Regions from separate parts of the Bradyrhizobium sp. CCGE-LA001 genome, predicted to be linked through region 1. Evidence: predicted binding sites of a transcription regulator. Region 1 holds the regulator's gene; the other holds the start of a gene.

Region 1 (7,803 bases):
GCATCATGCACAACCAGGCCACCCGCATGGCTCGCCTGATCGACGACCTGCTCTCGCTGTCGCGTGTCGAGCTCTCGGCCCATGTCCGTCCCGACACCCTGGTCGACCTGCTGCCGATCATCCGCCAGGTCGCCGACGGGCTCGAGCCGCTGGCGCGGGAACGCCAGGTCGAGGTCGAAACCCATCTGCCGGACGCCCCGGTGATGATCGCAGGCGACCGTGAGGAATTGCTCCGCCTGTTCGAGAACCTGATCGAGAACGCGCTCAAATACGGCGCCTCGGGCGGACGCGTCATCGTGTCGCTGACCTCGACATCGGCCACTGATGGAACTCAGGAAATCCGGGTCATGGTCCGCGATTTCGGCCCCGGCATCGCGCCCGAGCATCTGCCGCGGCTGACCGAGCGCTTCTATCGGGTCGATGTCGGCGACAGCCGCTCGCAAGGTGGAACCGGCCTCGGATTATCGCTGGTGAAACATATTCTTAACCGTCATCGCGGCCGCCTCCTGATCGAAAGCGTGCCCCGCCAGGGTGCCACTTTCACCGCCTGTTTTCCCCAGGCCAAGTCGCAGGCCGTGACCTGAAAATCAAGCGATTCCAGTTGCTTGAGGGTGTCATCCAGCTGTCACGAAACCTTCGTAAAAGCACAGCCGACCGCTCCTAAAGGGGCGGGCGTGGGGAGCGCGATCGGGCGCGGATGGCGCTTCGCTCCCCTGTATGGAGACCAGCATGAATTTCCTCAAAACTATCGTCGCTGCTGGCTTGGTCGCCGCATCGGCGACGGCAGCCTTTGCTGCCGACATCACCGGTGCCGGCGCGACGTTCCCGTTCCCGATCTATTCGAAGTGGGCTGACGCCTACAAGAAAGAGACCGGCAATGGTCTGAACTACCAGTCCATCGGCTCGGGTGGCGGCATCAAGCAGATCCAGGCCAAGACCGTGACCTTCGGCGCCAGCGACGCGCCGCTCAAGGCCGAGCAGCTCGAGAAGGACGGTCTCGTGCAGTGGCCGATGGTAATGGGCGCCATCGTTCCCGTCGTCAATCTCGAGGGCGTGAAGCCGGGCGAGCTGGTGTTCGACGGCGAGACGCTGGCCAGCATCTATCTCGGCAAGATCACCAAGTGGGACGACGCCGCCATCAAGAAGCTCAATCCGAACGTGAAGCTGCCGTCGGACGCCATCACCGTGGTTCGCCGCTCGGACGGTTCGGGCACCACCTTCAACTTCACCAACTACCTGTCCAAGGCCAGCGCGGACTGGAAGAGCAAGGTCGGCGAGGGCACAGCTGTCGAGTGGCCGGTCGGCGTCGGCGCCAAGGGCAACGAAGGCGTGTCGGGTAACATCAGCCAGACCAAGAACTCGATCGGCTATGTCGAGTACGCCTATGCCAAGCAGAACAAGCTGACCTACGCCGGTCTCGTCAACAAGGCCGGCAAGCCGGTGCAGCCGACCGTCGAAGCCTTCCAGGCGGCCGCCTCCAACGCCGACTGGTCCAAGGCCCCCGGCTACTACGTCATCCTGACCGACCAGCCCGGCGACAAGTCCTGGCCGATCACGGCGGCGACCTTCATCCTCATGCACAAGTCCGCCACCGACAAGGCTGCCTCGCAGGAGGCCATCAAGTTCTTCCGCTGGGCCTTCAAGAACGGCGGCAAGATGGCCGAGGACCTCGACTACATCCCGATGCCGGACAGCGTCGTCCAGCAGGTCGAGAAGACCTGGGCTGCCGAAATCAAGAGCTGAGGCTCTCCTCTCGCGTCCCGGAGGCGGCGGAGCCTGAAGTGCTGGGCCGCTGATCCGCAAGAACCAAGCCCCGGATGGGCTAGCGCCGCATCCGGGGCCCCGCACCAAAAACAAGCGTATACATAAACGGGTACAGGGGATCGGCGTGGCAGAGATGGCCGTTCAGAGCGATGTAATCGACGACGCCGGACCGTATGATCGCGCCAAGGCTTTGAGCGCGTTCAAGCTCGGCGACGTCACCTTCTACTGGATCACGCGGCTTTCCGCAATCTCGGTGCTGCTTATCCTCGGCGGCATCATCATGTCCTTAATTGTCGGAGCCTTCCCCGCGATCAAGGAATACGGCCTGCCGTTCCTGTGGACGCAGCGCTGGGCGCCGTCGGCCGATCCGCCCGTGCTCGGCGCGCTCGGGCCGATCTACGGCACGCTCGTCACCTCCTTCATCGCGATGCTGATCGCCATTCCGGTCGGTCTCGGCATTGCGATCTTCCTCACCGAGCTCTGCCCGCAATGGCTGCGCCGCCCGATCGGCATGGCGGTCGAGCTGCTCGCCGGCATTCCCTCGATCATCTACGGCATGTGGGGCTTCTTCGTGCTCGGCCCGTTCCTGGCCAACACGTTCCAGCCCTTCATGATCAGGGTCTTCGACGGCGTCCCCGTGCTGGGCGCTATCTTCGCAGGGCCTCCGTCCTACCTCAGCCTGTTCAACGCGGCGCTGATTCTCGCCATCATGGTGCTGCCCTTCATCACGTCGATCTCGGTCGACGTGTTCAAGACGGTGCCGCCGGTGCTCAAGGAAGCCGCCTACGGCGTCGGCTGCACCACTTGGGAAGTCGTCCGCAGCGTGGTGATCCCCTACACCCGCGTCGGCATCATCGGCGGCGTCATGCTGGCGCTCGGCCGCGCGCTGGGCGAGACCATGGCGGTGACCTTCATCATCGGCAATTCGTTCCGCATCTCCTCCTCGATCTTCGCGCCGGGCACCACGATCTCGGCGGCGATTGCTTCCGAGTTCGCCGAAAGCGACGGCCTGCACCAGTCCGGCCTGATCCTGCTCGGCCTCTTGCTGTTCGTGCTGACGTTCTTCGTGCTCGCGGCCGCCCGGTTGATGCTGCTGCGCCTGGAAACCAAGGCGGGGAAGTGAAGCCATGAACCCGATCTATTTACGCCGCCGCCGCTGGGACATCGTCATTCGCGGCCTCTGCATCGCAGCCGCAGCGTTCGGCGTCACCTGGCTCGCGCTGATCTTGGCAACACTGCTTTACAACGGCCTTGCCGGGCTCAACCTCCAGGTCTTCACCGAGAACACGCCGCCGCCCGGATCGAACGAGGGCGGTCTGCTCAACGCCATCGTCGGCTCGCTCATCATGACCGTGATCGGCGTCGGCATCGGCGCGCCGCTCGGCCTGTTCGCCGGCACCTATCTCGCCGAGTACGGCCGCAACGACAAGCTGACCTCGGTGATCCGCTTCATCAACGACATTCTCCTGTCGGCGCCCTCGATCATCATCGGCCTGTTCATCTACGGCGCGGTGGTGGTGCCGATGCGGGGCTTCTCGGCCATCGCCGGCGCGCTGGCGCTCGCCGTCATCGTGATCCCGGTCGTGGTGCGCACCACCGAAGACATGCTGCTGCTGGTGCCGAACCCGCTGCGCGAGGCGGCCTCCGCGCTCGGTCTGCCGCGGTCGCTGGTGATCAAGCGCATCGCCTATCGGGCCGCGCGCTCCGGCCTCATCACCGGCGTGCTGCTGGCGACTGCCCGCGTCGCGGGCGAGACCGCGCCGCTGCTGTTCACGGCGCTGTCGAACCAGTTCTTCAGCCTCGGCCTGAACAAGACGATGGCCAACCTGCCGGTGACCATCAACAACTTCGTGCAGAGCCCCTACGAATATTGGAAGCAACTCGCCTGGAGCGGCGCGCTGCTCATCACTCTGACTGTGCTTGCCCTGAACATTGGCGCGCGCATCCTTGGCGCCGAGAGGACTGCAAAATGAGCGAAATGTCTGTTTCCGTCAGTGCGCCGACCGTTCACCCCGGCTCGCAGCCGTTGCCCGAGGCGCCCGCCAAGGTCACCGCGCGCAACCTGAACTTCTATTACGGTGAGCACCACGCGCTGAAGAACATCAATCTGGCGCTCGGCACCAACCGCGTCACGGCGTTCATCGGCCCGTCGGGCTGCGGCAAGTCGACCCTGCTGCGCATCTTCAACCGGATGTACGATCTCTATCCGGGCCAGCGTGCCACCGGCCAGCTGTTGCTGGATCAGACCAACATCCTCGATCCTAAGCTCGACCTCAACCTGCTGCGCGCCCGCGTCGGCATGGTGTTCCAGAAGCCGACGCCGTTCCCGATGACGATCTACGAGAACATCGCCTTCGGCATCCGCCTCTACGAGAAGATCTCGAAATCCGAGATGGATGATCGGGTCGAGAAGGCGCTGCGCGGCGGCGCGTTGTGGAACGAGGTCAAGGACAAGCTCAACGCCTCCGGCCTGTCGCTCTCCGGCGGCCAGCAGCAGCGTCTCTGCATCGCGCGCACCGTCGCGGTGCGGCCCGAGGTGATCCTGTTCGACGAGCCCTGCTCGGCGCTCGATCCGATCTCGACCGCCAAGGTCGAGGAGCTGATCCAGGAACTGTCCGAAAATTACACGATCGCGATCGTCACCCATAACATGCAGCAGGCGGCCCGTGTCTCCGACAAGACCGCCTTCATGTATCTCGGCGAGCTGATCGAGTTCGACGACACCAGCAAGATCTTCACGTCGCCGAGCGACCGGCGCACGCAGGATTACATCACCGGCCGGTTCGGCTGAGGAGACGGGACATGGGTTCTGAACATACCGCAAAGGCCTTCGACACCGACCTCCAGGAGCTCACCCGCCTGGTCGCCGAGATGGGGGGCATCGCCGAGCGCATGATCGTCGACTCCGTCGACGCGCTGATCCGCCGCGACGTCGCACTCGGCCAGCGCGTCGTCACCATCGACGCCGAGCTCGACGCGCTGCAGAAGCGCATCGAGGAGCGCGCCGTGCTCACCATCGCCCGCCGCCAGCCGATGGCGGTCGACCTGCGCGAGATCGTCGGCGCCATGCGCGTCGCGACCGATCTGGAGCGCATCGGCGACCTCGCCAAGAACATGGGCAAACGCGTCGCCGCGCTGGATGCGGACTTCCATCCGCTGAAGCTGTTTCGCGGCCTCGAGCACATGACCGACCTCGTGCAGCAGCAGGTCAAGTCGGTGCTGGACGCCTATGCCGCGCATGACCTGCCGGCGGCGATGGCGGTGTGGAAGGGCGACGAGGAGGTCGACGCCATCTGCACCTCGCTGTTCCGCGAGCTCCTCACCTACATGATGGAGGATCCGCGCAACATCTCGTTCTGCATCCACCTGATGTTCTGCGCCAAGAACATCGAGCGGATCGGCGACCACGCCACCAACATCGCCGAGACCGTGTTCTACATGATCGAGGGTCAGGCGATGACCGACAAGCGGCCGAAGGGCGACATGACGACCTTCGCCACGACGGTCCCGAATACCTGACGACTTAAGGAGCGACGACCACATGGGCGCACGCATTATGGTGGTTGAAGACGAAGAAGCTCTCACCGAGCTTCTGCGCTACAACCTCGAAGGCGACGGCTATGACGTGGAGACGGTGATGCGCGGCGACGACGCCGACACTCGCCTCAAGGAACACATCCCCGATCTGATCGTGCTCGACTGGATGCTGCCGGGGCTGTCAGGCATCGAGCTGTGCCGGCGTCTGCGCACCCGTCCCGAGACCAAGCAGCTGCCGATCATCATGCTCACCGCGCGCGGCGAGGAGAGCGAGCGGGTGCGGGGTCTTGCGACCGGCGCCGACGATTACATCGTCAAGCCGTTCTCGGTGCCGGAGCTGCTGGCGCGGGTGAAGGGCCTTCTGCGGCGGGCAAGCCCGGAGCGGCTCGCCACTGTGCTGGCCTATGGCGACATCGAGCTCGACCGCGACAAGCGCCGCGTCGCGCGCTCGGGCCGGCCGATCGATCTCGGCCCGACCGAGTATCGCCTTCTGGAGTTCTTCCTGGAGCATCCGGGCCGCGTGTTCTCGCGCGAGCAACTGCTCGACAGCGTCTGGGGCCGCGACATCTACATCGACGAACGCACCGTCGACGTCCATATCGGCCGCCTGCGCAAGCTGCTCAATCTCGGCCGCGAGCAGGACCCGATCCGCACGGTCCGCGGTGCCGGCTATGCGCTCGACGATCGGTTTGCGAAGGCGGAGCAGACGTAAGGTTTTTGAGTTTGTTCGCTGGCAGCTGTGGCTACAATCTCAACTGTCGTCCCGGGGCGCGCGCAGCGCGAACCCGGGACCCATAAACACAAGACGTGGTTGGGCGACGACTCGGTGTGACCATCTCGCGCAACACTTGCGCCCTGAGGTTATGGATCCCCGCGTTCGCGGGGGTGACACCGAGCAATTGGAGCCGTCATCGCGCGACGGCTGCTGTCCTTGCAGTCAGTTAAACCCCGCTCACCGCGTGCTCGGCTTGGCCGGCGCGCGCCGACGATCCGCTGCGGGCTGATAGGCGACGCGCGAGTGCTGGGCGCAGTAGGGCAGGCCGGAGAGCGCCTTGCCGCCGCAGAAGAAGAAATCCGGGCTCGAGGGATCGCCGACCGGCCAGTGGCAGGTCGCCTCGTTCAATTCCAGCAGCGACAGCCGCTGGCTCATCGGCACCACGTTGTCGTAGGTGACGGGCTCTGCCTCGACCTCGACCTCGAAGGCCTGCGCCAGCGCGGTGTTGCCGCGTGAGATCGGACGGGTCACCCGCATCATGTGCTGCGCCGGACGCGCCTTGCGCGGCCGGGGCGCGGCCGAAGACGGACTCTTGGCGCGGCCGGACAGGCCGAGCCTGTGCACTTTGCCGATCACGGCATTGCGGGTCACATTGCCGAGCTCAGCCGCGATCTGGCTGGCCGAAAGTCCGGCCTCCCAGAGCTTTTTCAGCTGCTCGACGCGATCATCGGACCAGGTCAAAACCGTCATTGCACCCTTTCCCTCGCTGCGCGCCGCCATCCTGGGGCCTCGCAGCGAATGCCTAAGCCTTGAAAAAACCCGTGCCGCCAGAATCCCTTAAGGCTCGCCGGGCGCGCAACGAGCGCCCGAACGTTTACGCCGGTACATGAGGACTCTTGGGATCAGAACCGCTGCACGAGATGTCGTATCTGACAGTCCAAACGCTACAATATGGCGTGACTCCCGCGCAAGAGTCCGCCGACTCGCTTCCACATGTTCCGTGGTGAAAACCCCGCAAAATCGGCACCGCAAGACTACGGAATCAGCGTTTCGCGAGGCTTTCCGGGCGGCATTGACACCCGTCTTGCCAGGCATAAGATAGTGCCGCGTGCCGCCCTTAAAAGGCGGCACGTTTCGTTTTCCGGACCGGTCAATGGTGCGCTGCGCAAGGCATACCAGGCAGGTCTCAACATTCAAATGCAACATCCAAGTGATGGTCATGACCAACAGCGCCGCGCCGCATCTGCTTCCCGTTTTCGCCAGGGCCGACCTTGGTTTCGAGCGCGGCGAAGGCTGCTGGCTGATCGCGACCAATGGCGATCGCTATCTCGATTTCACCTCGGGTGTTGCGGTGAACGCGCTCGGCCATTGCCATCCGGCGCTGGTCAAGGCCTTGCAGGAGCAGTCGACGAAGCTCTGGCACATGTCGAACCTGTTCCAGAGCCCGGATGGCGAGAAGCTCGCCGTGCGCCTGTGCAACGAGAGCTTTGCGGACTTCGTGTTCTTCTGCAATTCCGGCGCCGAAGCGCTGGAGGGTGTGATCAAGCTGGTCCGCCACCATCACTTCTCCAAGGGCCATCCGGAACGCTATCGCATCATCACCTTCGAAGGCGCCTTCCACGGCCGCACGCTGGCGACGCTGGCCGCGACCGGATCTGCAAAATATCTCGAAGGTTTCGGCCCGCCGATGGACGGTTTCGACCAGGTCCCGCATGGTGACATCGACGCCGTGAAGAAGGCGATCGGTCCGCAGACCGCCGGCATCCTGATCGAGCCGATCCAGGGCG
Region 2 (7,803 bases), 2.7 Mb from region 1:
AGAACACGGCGAGCACCTTGACGGTGCCGGCCTCGATCTGCGGCTTGACGGCAATGACCGTGTCGACGTGATATTGGATGTGCTTGCCGATCAGGTCGTTCATCGCCGGAGCGCTGCCCTTGTAGGGTAGGTGCACCATCTTGATTCCGGCGCCTGACTTGAACAGCTCGCCTGCAAAATGCGAGACGGTCGCAACGCCGAAGGACGCCAGCGACAGCTTGTCGGGATTGGCCTTCGCCTCAGTGACGAGCGCAGCCACGTCCTTGATCGGATTGTCCTTGTAGGTGACCAGCGCCAGCGTGATCTTGCCGACCTGGCCGAGCGACTCGAAATCCTTGGCCGCATCGTAAGGCACGCTTTCCTTCACGGCCGCCGGCAGCGTGAAGCTCGAATTCGAGCTGAAGAACAGGGTGTATCCGTCGGGTGCCGCGCGTGCGGCCTCCTTTGCCGCGATCGTGGTGCCGCCCCCGGGACGGTTCATGATGATCACGGGCTTGCCGAGCCGGGTCTCCAGTTCGCCGCCGATGATGCGTGCGACCACGTCGGAGGCGCCGCCGGGCGGGAAGGGGACGATCAGTTGCAGCGGTTTTTCGGGATAGGCTGCTTGCGCCTGCGCGAGCGAATGGCTGCTGATCAGACCGAGCAACCCGAGCGCAACAGTGAGGGCCGTCCTTTTCATCGCATGAATCTTTCTTGTTCACGTGAGCATTCGAAGTTCGGTCCGACGTAGCAATAATCGTTCCAGCAGCAATCGAGACAGGGCTGGGCGAGGCCACCGCGCCGGAGCAGTTCTCCTTGTCTCACTGATTGGTGAGTGCCGATTGCGACCCGATCCGCCCCCTCCGATATTTGCGTCATCGATTTGATGGAGACACTACATGAACATCGACCTTTCCGGAAAAACCGCCCTGGTGACCGGTTCCACCGCCGGCATCGGCCACGCGATCGCCAAGGGCCTCGCCGCCTCCGGCGCCAGCGTCGTGATCAATGGCCGCAGCCGGGACAAGGTCGATGCCGCCGTCCGCAAGCTGGAAGGGACGGGCGCCAAGGTCCGCGGCATCGCCGCCGACGTCTCGACGGCGGCAGGCTGCAAGGCGCTGGTCGCGGCGCTTCCCGACGTCGACATCCTCGTCAACAATGCCGGCATCTTCGAGCCAAAGGACTTTTTCGAGATCCCCGACGAGGATTGGAGCCGCTTCTTCGAAGTCAACGTGATGAGCGGCGTCCGGCTGTCGCGCGCGTACATGAAGGGCATGCTCGAGCGCAATTGGGGCCGCATCGTTTTCATCTCCTCGGAGTCCGGGCTCAACATTCCCGTCGAGATGATCCACTACGGCATGACCAAGACGGCCCAGCTCTCGGTCGCGCGCGGCCTTGCGCAGCTCACCAGCGGCACCGGCGTGACCGTCAATTCCGTGCTGCCGGGCCCGACCATGTCCGAGGGCGTCGAGACCTTCGTGAAGGATCTCGCCAAACAGAACGGCCAGTCGGTGGACGAGGCCGCCGCCAATTTCGTCAAGCAGCATCGCCCGAGCTCACTGCTCCAGCGCTTTGCGAGCGTCGACGAGATCGCGAACATGGTGGTCTATGTCGCGTCGAAACAGGCGTCCGCGACCAACGGCGCGGCGCTGCGCGCGGAAGGTGGCATCGTCAACACGATCGCTTGAGTCGGCGTATGACAGCCTATGTGAATTCCGAAGTCGAGATGCGCGATCCCGATGGATTCGAAGCCTATCGCGCATTGGCCGCCAAGACGATCGCGCAGTATGGCGGGCGTTATCTCGTCCGCGGCGGCAAGGCCGAGCTGGCCGAAGGCAACCTGCCGGCGAAGGCCATCGTCGTCGTCGAATTCCCGTCAATGGCGAGGCTGAAGGAATGGTACGCGTCGCCGGAATATGCCGAGGCGCTCAAGCTGCGGCAGACGGCGCTGGAGCGCCGGCTGCTGTTCGTCGAGGGCGCGGCTCAACCATAACTGCGGTAGCCGTAGGGTGGGCAAAGCAAAAGCGTGCCCACCATTTTCGTTGTGCGTGTCCTGAAGATGGTGGGCACGGCGCAGCGCGCCTTTGCCCACCCTACGAAGCCTTTGCTTACCACCCCTCCAGCACGATTTTGCCGCGCGACTTGCCGCTCTCCAGCAGCGCGTGAGCGCGCTTGAGATTGGTTGCGTTGATCGTGCCAAATGTTTGGTCGAGCGTGGTGCGCAACACACCCTTATCGATGAGGTCGGCGACGTCACCCAGCAGATGGTGCTGCGCGATCATGTCCGGCGTCTGGAACGAGGAGCGCGTGAACATCGATTCCCAATGCACCGAGATCGCCTTGCCCTTGAAGGTGCTCATGGTGAACTCCGGAGGATCGTCGATCAGGCCGAACTTGCCCTGCGGTGCCATGAACTCCGCGATCGCCTTGTAATGCTGGTCGGTGAATGTGAGGCTTGCCACCAGCGCGACCGGCGGGAGCTTCAGCTTCTCGATCTGCTCCTTCATGGGCTTGCCGTGGTCGATCACCGCATGCGCACCGAGATCGAGGCACCACTTTTGCGATTCCGGCCGCGTCGCGGTGGCGAGCACCGTCAGCCCGGTGAGACGGCGCGCGAGCTGGATCAGGATCGAGCCGACGCCCCCGGCGCCGCCCGTGATCAGCAGCGTGCGCGGATCGACGCTCTTGCCCGGCACTGCGCCGAGACGGTCGAACAGCAATTCCCAGGCGGTGATGGAGGTGAGGGGAAGGGCGGCGGCTTGCGCGAAGGACAGGGTCTTCGGCTTGTTGCCGACGATGCGCTCGTCGACCAGATGGTATTCCGAATTGGTGCCTTGGCGCAGGATCGAGCCGGCGTAGAACACCTCGTCACCTGGCTTGAACAGCGTGACCTCCGGCCCGACGGCGTCGACCACGCCGGCCGCGTCATAGCCGAGAATCTTCGTCTCGCCCTCGGGCGGGGCGGCGCGCTTGCGCACCTTGTAATCGACGGGATTGGCCGAGATCGCCTTCACCGCGACGCGGATGTCGCGTCCCTTCGGCTCCGGTTTCGCGGTCTCGAAATCGATCAGTGAATCCGCGTCCTCGATCGGAAGCGATTTCTTGTAGCCGATGGCCTTCATGGCTTGTCTCCATCAGATGGCTTGGTTCGCCCGCCGTCCTAACTGTCGCTCTGGCCCCGATTTGGCAAGTACTGTAAATTCGGGGATATAGTCCCTGTTTGGATACTATTGGGAAAACATGCATGAAACGGCGAGAGTTTACCCGGCGCCCGGGCTGCTCGGTCGAGGCGACGCTGGACCTGATCGACGGCAAGTGGAAGGGCGTGATCCTCTATCACCTCCAGAGCGGCACCCAGCGCTTCGGCGAACTGCGCCGCCGGATGCCCGGCATCACCCAGCGCATGCTGACGAAGCAGCTGCGCGCGCTGGAGGAGGACAAGCTCGTCGTCCGCAAGGTCTATGCCGAAGTGCCGCCGCGCGTGGAATACTGCCTCTCCGAAGTCGGTGAGAGCCTGAGGCCGGTGATCGATATCCTCAAGGCCTGGGGCGAGAGCCATCAGCAGCGCCTGTCCGGCGCGCAGCCGTCGGCGCTGGTGAAGAAAAAGCGCGCGGCGTAAAGCTCCCGGGAGCGGCGTGCCGCTCCCGGGAGAGATGGCCCTCAGAACGCAAACTGCGTGCGCATCGCGACGGCGTCGAACTTCGAGCCGACGTCGGCGGTCGAGACCGGCGAGGCCTGCCGCGACACCGTTCCGTGCAGATAGTCGAGCATGAAGCGGACGTTGCCGTTGACGTACCAGTTGAGTGCCAGCGTGTAGACCGTCTGCCGGCCGCCAGCGACGCCGTTGGCGGTTGCGAGCTGATCGTTGAGATCGATGGTCGAGAAGCGGCCCGCGATCTCCCACGCGCCCCAGCCGCTGCCGTCAAGCGAGAACGGATGCGCCGGCTTGACGCCGTGATAGGCTGCGTTCGCCGCGTTATACGATCGGCCTTCGCCCGTCAGCACGTAGCCGGCCTGCGCGTAGCCGCCCTGGAATTTCAGGCTGGGCGCGCCGACCAGCGGCACGGCGGTATTGGCGGTGCGATCGACATTGTACCAGAAGTACTCACCCTGGACGATGAACGGGCCGTAGGTCGCCGCCGCCTCGACGCTGTAGACCTGCGCGCCCGAGGCATTGGCGATGGCGCCAGTCGAGATCAGCGTGGTCGGGTCGAGACGCAATTCCGGACGATCGCTGAGCGTGACCGTCTGGGTGTTGGCGATCAGATTGCGCGGCGGCTGGATCAGCCATTGCGCGTTTGCGCCGATATGCACCGAGTAGTCCTTGGTGCTGATCGGATTGCCGGCCACGCGCGCCACGGCGCCATATTGCTCGCTGGTGCCGGGCGGCGTCACGCTCGAAGCCGAATGGATCGCGCCGGTCGACGGTCCCGTGACATAGCCGCCGATCCAGAGCTGATCGTTGAACCAGCGCGCACCGGCCGCGGAGCGGAAGTCGCCCGCGGCGATGTTGGTCGCGATCACGCCGGGCGAGGCGCGCTCCATGAACATGATGTCGTTCGAACTCGTCGCTTCGTCGAGCGTGTAAGGCAGATCCATGATGCCGGCCTCGATCGCCATCTTGCCGCCGAACGGCTTCAGGCCGGTATAGCTGATATAGGCGTTCTCGACGCCGGAGACGCCGCCGCCCGGCAGCGATCCCGGCGCGGTGCCACCAAATCCGTCGGACGAGCCGCCGAAATCGTAGACCAGTGCGAAGTTCCAGTCGTGGAAGAACTTGCCGGTGACGCCGATGCGCGCGCGGCGGACGTTCTGGCCGCTGTCGAGCTTCTGCGGCACCGTTGCCGCGGTGTTGGGACGATAGTCATATCCGCCGACATCCCAATGCAGGCGGCTGGTGATGGCGACGCAGTTGGCCTGGTCTGCGGTGCAGATGGTCGGCCGGTTGTTCGGCATCGTCACGACGACGCCGGAGGCCGGCGCCGGCCCCTTGACGGGAATCGCCGCGTTGGCATTGGCGACTGCGGCCTTTGCCTCCGAGCGCGCCTCGGCCTTGGCCTCAGCCTTTGCCTCGGCTTTGGCTTTCGCCGTTGCCGCCGTGTTCGCCGCGGTCTGGCTCTGGAGCTTGTCGAGCTTCTGCTCCAGCAGCTTCAGCTGCTGCTTCAACAGCGCGATCTCCTGCTCGCTGCTGCTTGCCGATTGGGCCTGGGCCTGCGAGGCCGCCAGCGCACCGGCGAGACTAATCGCCGTGGCTGCAAGTCTTGTTCTGCTCACGTTACGCCTCCATCCTTTGACGAACTTCCCCAAGTCGCCGGCGGAGCCTAAGTCTCATCGATGACTGCTCCGCGACGCTGCGCCCCGGTTGCGCGGTTCCCACTGATGCCAATTCGCCGCAACCGAATCCGCTCCACACCACAATGCTGGATGACGCGCATCATGCCAATCGATCGTCATGGCAATTTGCCATTTCGCACGCTGGGCTTGCGGGCCGGACACAGCTGAAAGAGGCCGAATAATGCGGCCCGGCGGCCTTCTATTGGCGGGCGAAGGCGCCTATATTCCGGCGTCTTTTTCAAGAGGGTAGGAATGTTTCGATTGATCCGTGCTGCCGTCGTCATGGCATTGTGCATAGTGTCTTCGGGCCACTTCAGCCCGTCAGCCGCGCAGGACCGCCGTGTCCCGGCCTCGCCGACCGAGCTTCGGCTGTCCTATGCGCCGATCGTGCAGCGGGTGCAGCCGGCGGTCGTCAACGTCTATGCGGCCAAGGTCGTGCAGAACCGCAATCCGCTGCTCGACGATCCGATCTTCCGCCGCTTCTTCGGCGTGCCGGGCCAGCAGCCCGAGCAGATGCAGCGCTCGCTCGGGTCCGGCGTCATCGTCGACGCTTCCGGCCTCGTCGTCACCAACGTGCACGTCATCGAAGGTGCGGACCAGGTGAAGGTGTCGCTGTCGGACAAGCGCGAGTTCGAGGCCGAGATCCTGCTGAAGGACTCCCGCACTGATCTCGCCGTGCTCCGCCTGAAGGACGCCAAGGAGAAATTCCCGACTCTCGACTTTACCAATTCCGACGAGCTTCTGGTCGGCGACGTCGTGCTCGCGATTGGAAATCCCTTCGGCGTGGGCCAGACCGTGACTCACGGCATCATCTCGGCGCTGGCGCGCACGCAGGTCGGTATCACCGACTACCAATTCTTCATCCAGACCGACGCTGCGATCAATCCCGGCAATTCCGGCGGGGCCCTGGTCGACATGGCCGGCAGGCTCGCCGGCATCAACACCGCGATCTATTCGCGCTCCGGCGGCTCGCAAGGCATCGGCTTTGCGATCCCGGCCAACATGGTGCGCGTCGTCGTCGCTTCCGCCAAGAGCGGCGGCAAGGCGGTGAAGCGGCCGTGGTTAGGTGCAAAATTGCAGGCTGTAACGCCCGAGATCGCCGAGAGCCTCGGCCTCCGCTCGCCGACCGGTGCGCTGGTTGCGAGCGTGGTGTCGAACGGCCCGGCAGCGAAAGCCGGCCTGAAATCCTCCGATCTCATCACCGGCATCGACGGCCAGACCGTCGATGATCCCAACGCCTTCGATTACCGTTTCGCGACCCGCCCGCTCGGCGGCTCCGCGCAGATCGACGTGCAGCGCGGCGGCAAGCCGTTGAAGCTGGCGGTGGCGCTGGAGACCGCGCCAGACACCGGGCGCAACGAGCTGGTCGTCACCGCACGCTCGCCGTTCCAGGGCGCGAAGGTCTCGACCATCACGCCGGCCGTCGCCGACGAGCTGCGCCTGGATGCCGACACCGAAGGTGTCGTGATCACCGACATCGGCGGCGATACCGCGGCCGCGAGTGTCGGCTTCCAGAAGGGCGACATCATCCTGGCCGTCAACAACCAGAAGATCAGCAAGACCGGCGACCTCGAGAAGGCCGCAGGTGAACGGGCGCGGATCTGGCGCATCACGCTGGTGCGCGGCGGCCAGCAGATCAACGTCACGCTGGGCGGATGAGTCCGAAGCGACCACAGGAGACGCCAACGCTCTTCGCTGCGGCGGGGCTCGACCACGATGCTCCGCATCCGCTGCCGGACCGGCTGCGCCCGCGCGCGCTGTCGGAGGTCGTCGGGCAGGATCACATCCTCGGCCCGGACGGCGCGCTGACGCGCATGCTGGAAACGCGTACGCTCGGCTCGCTGGTATTTTGGGGACCGCCCGGCACGGGCAAGACCACGGTGGCGCGGCTGCTGGCGGATGCGACCGATCTGCATTTCGAGCAGATCTCCGCGGTGTTCTCCGGCGTCGCCGACCTGAAGAAGGCCTTCGATGCCGCGCGCGCCCGCCGCGAGATGGGCAAGGGCACGCTCTTGTTCGTCGACGAGGTGCATCGTTTCAACCGCGCCCAGCAGGATTCGTTTCTGCCCGTGATGGAAGATGGCACGGTGGTCATGGTCGGCGCCACCACTGAGAACCCATCCTTCGAGCTCAACGCGGCGTTGCTCTCTCGCGCGCGCGTGCTGGTGTTTCGCTCGCTCGATGCCGCCGCGATCGAAAAGCTTTTCGCGCATGCCGAGGCGATTGAGGGCAAGAAGCTGCCGCTCGACGCGGAGGCGCGCGCTGTGCTGGTGCGCATGGCCGACGGCGACGGCCGCGCCTCGCTGACGCTCGCCGAGGAGGTCTGGCGTTCGGCGCGGGCAGACGAGATCTTCAATGCCGCGCAGCTGCAGGAGATCCTGCAGCGCCGCGCGCCGATCTACGACAAATCGGCCGACGGCCATTACAATCTGATCTCGGCGCTGCATAAATCGGTGCGCGGCTCCGATCCCGATGCTGCGCTGTATTATC

The links. The regulator PhoB, encoded in region 1, activates phosphate uptake and scavenging genes when phosphate is short. The targets are predictions, from matches to a motif close to TGTCATNNANCTGTCAT.
Region 2: BCCGELA001_RS22590 (OprO/OprP family phosphate-selective porin) is a predicted target of PhoB. The motif match lies at 5,314-5,330, and genes of this name have one in related genera.

Annotation. Positions count from the first base shown of each region.
Region 1 is NZ_CP013949.1:7,550,373-7,558,175, reverse strand. Features, by position in the region: gene BCCGELA001_RS34360 (ATP-binding protein) at 1-584, shown strand, start outside; gene pstS (phosphate ABC transporter substrate-binding protein PstS) at 730-1,743, shown strand; gene pstC (phosphate ABC transporter permease subunit PstC) at 1,898-2,887, shown strand; gene pstA (phosphate ABC transporter permease PstA) at 2,892-3,737, shown strand; gene pstB (phosphate ABC transporter ATP-binding protein PstB) at 3,734-4,555, shown strand; gene phoU (phosphate signaling complex protein PhoU) at 4,567-5,283, shown strand; gene phoB (phosphate regulon transcriptional regulator PhoB) at 5,306-6,013, shown strand; gene BCCGELA001_RS34325 (GcrA family cell cycle regulator) at 6,254-6,766, opposite strand; gene BCCGELA001_RS34320 (aspartate aminotransferase family protein) at 7,236-7,803, shown strand, end outside.
Region 2 is NZ_CP013949.1:4,847,196-4,854,998, reverse strand. Features, by position in the region: gene BCCGELA001_RS22615 (Bug family tripartite tricarboxylate transporter substrate binding protein) at 1-679, opposite strand, end outside; gene BCCGELA001_RS22610 (SDR family NAD(P)-dependent oxidoreductase) at 879-1,667, shown strand; gene BCCGELA001_RS22605 (DUF1330 domain-containing protein) at 1,676-1,972, shown strand; gene BCCGELA001_RS22600 (zinc-binding alcohol dehydrogenase family protein) at 2,088-3,101, opposite strand; gene BCCGELA001_RS22595 (winged helix-turn-helix transcriptional regulator) at 3,224-3,598, shown strand; gene BCCGELA001_RS22590 (OprO/OprP family phosphate-selective porin) at 3,640-5,253, opposite strand; gene BCCGELA001_RS22585 (DegQ family serine endoprotease) at 5,566-6,972, shown strand; gene BCCGELA001_RS22580 (replication-associated recombination protein A) at 6,969-7,803, shown strand, end outside.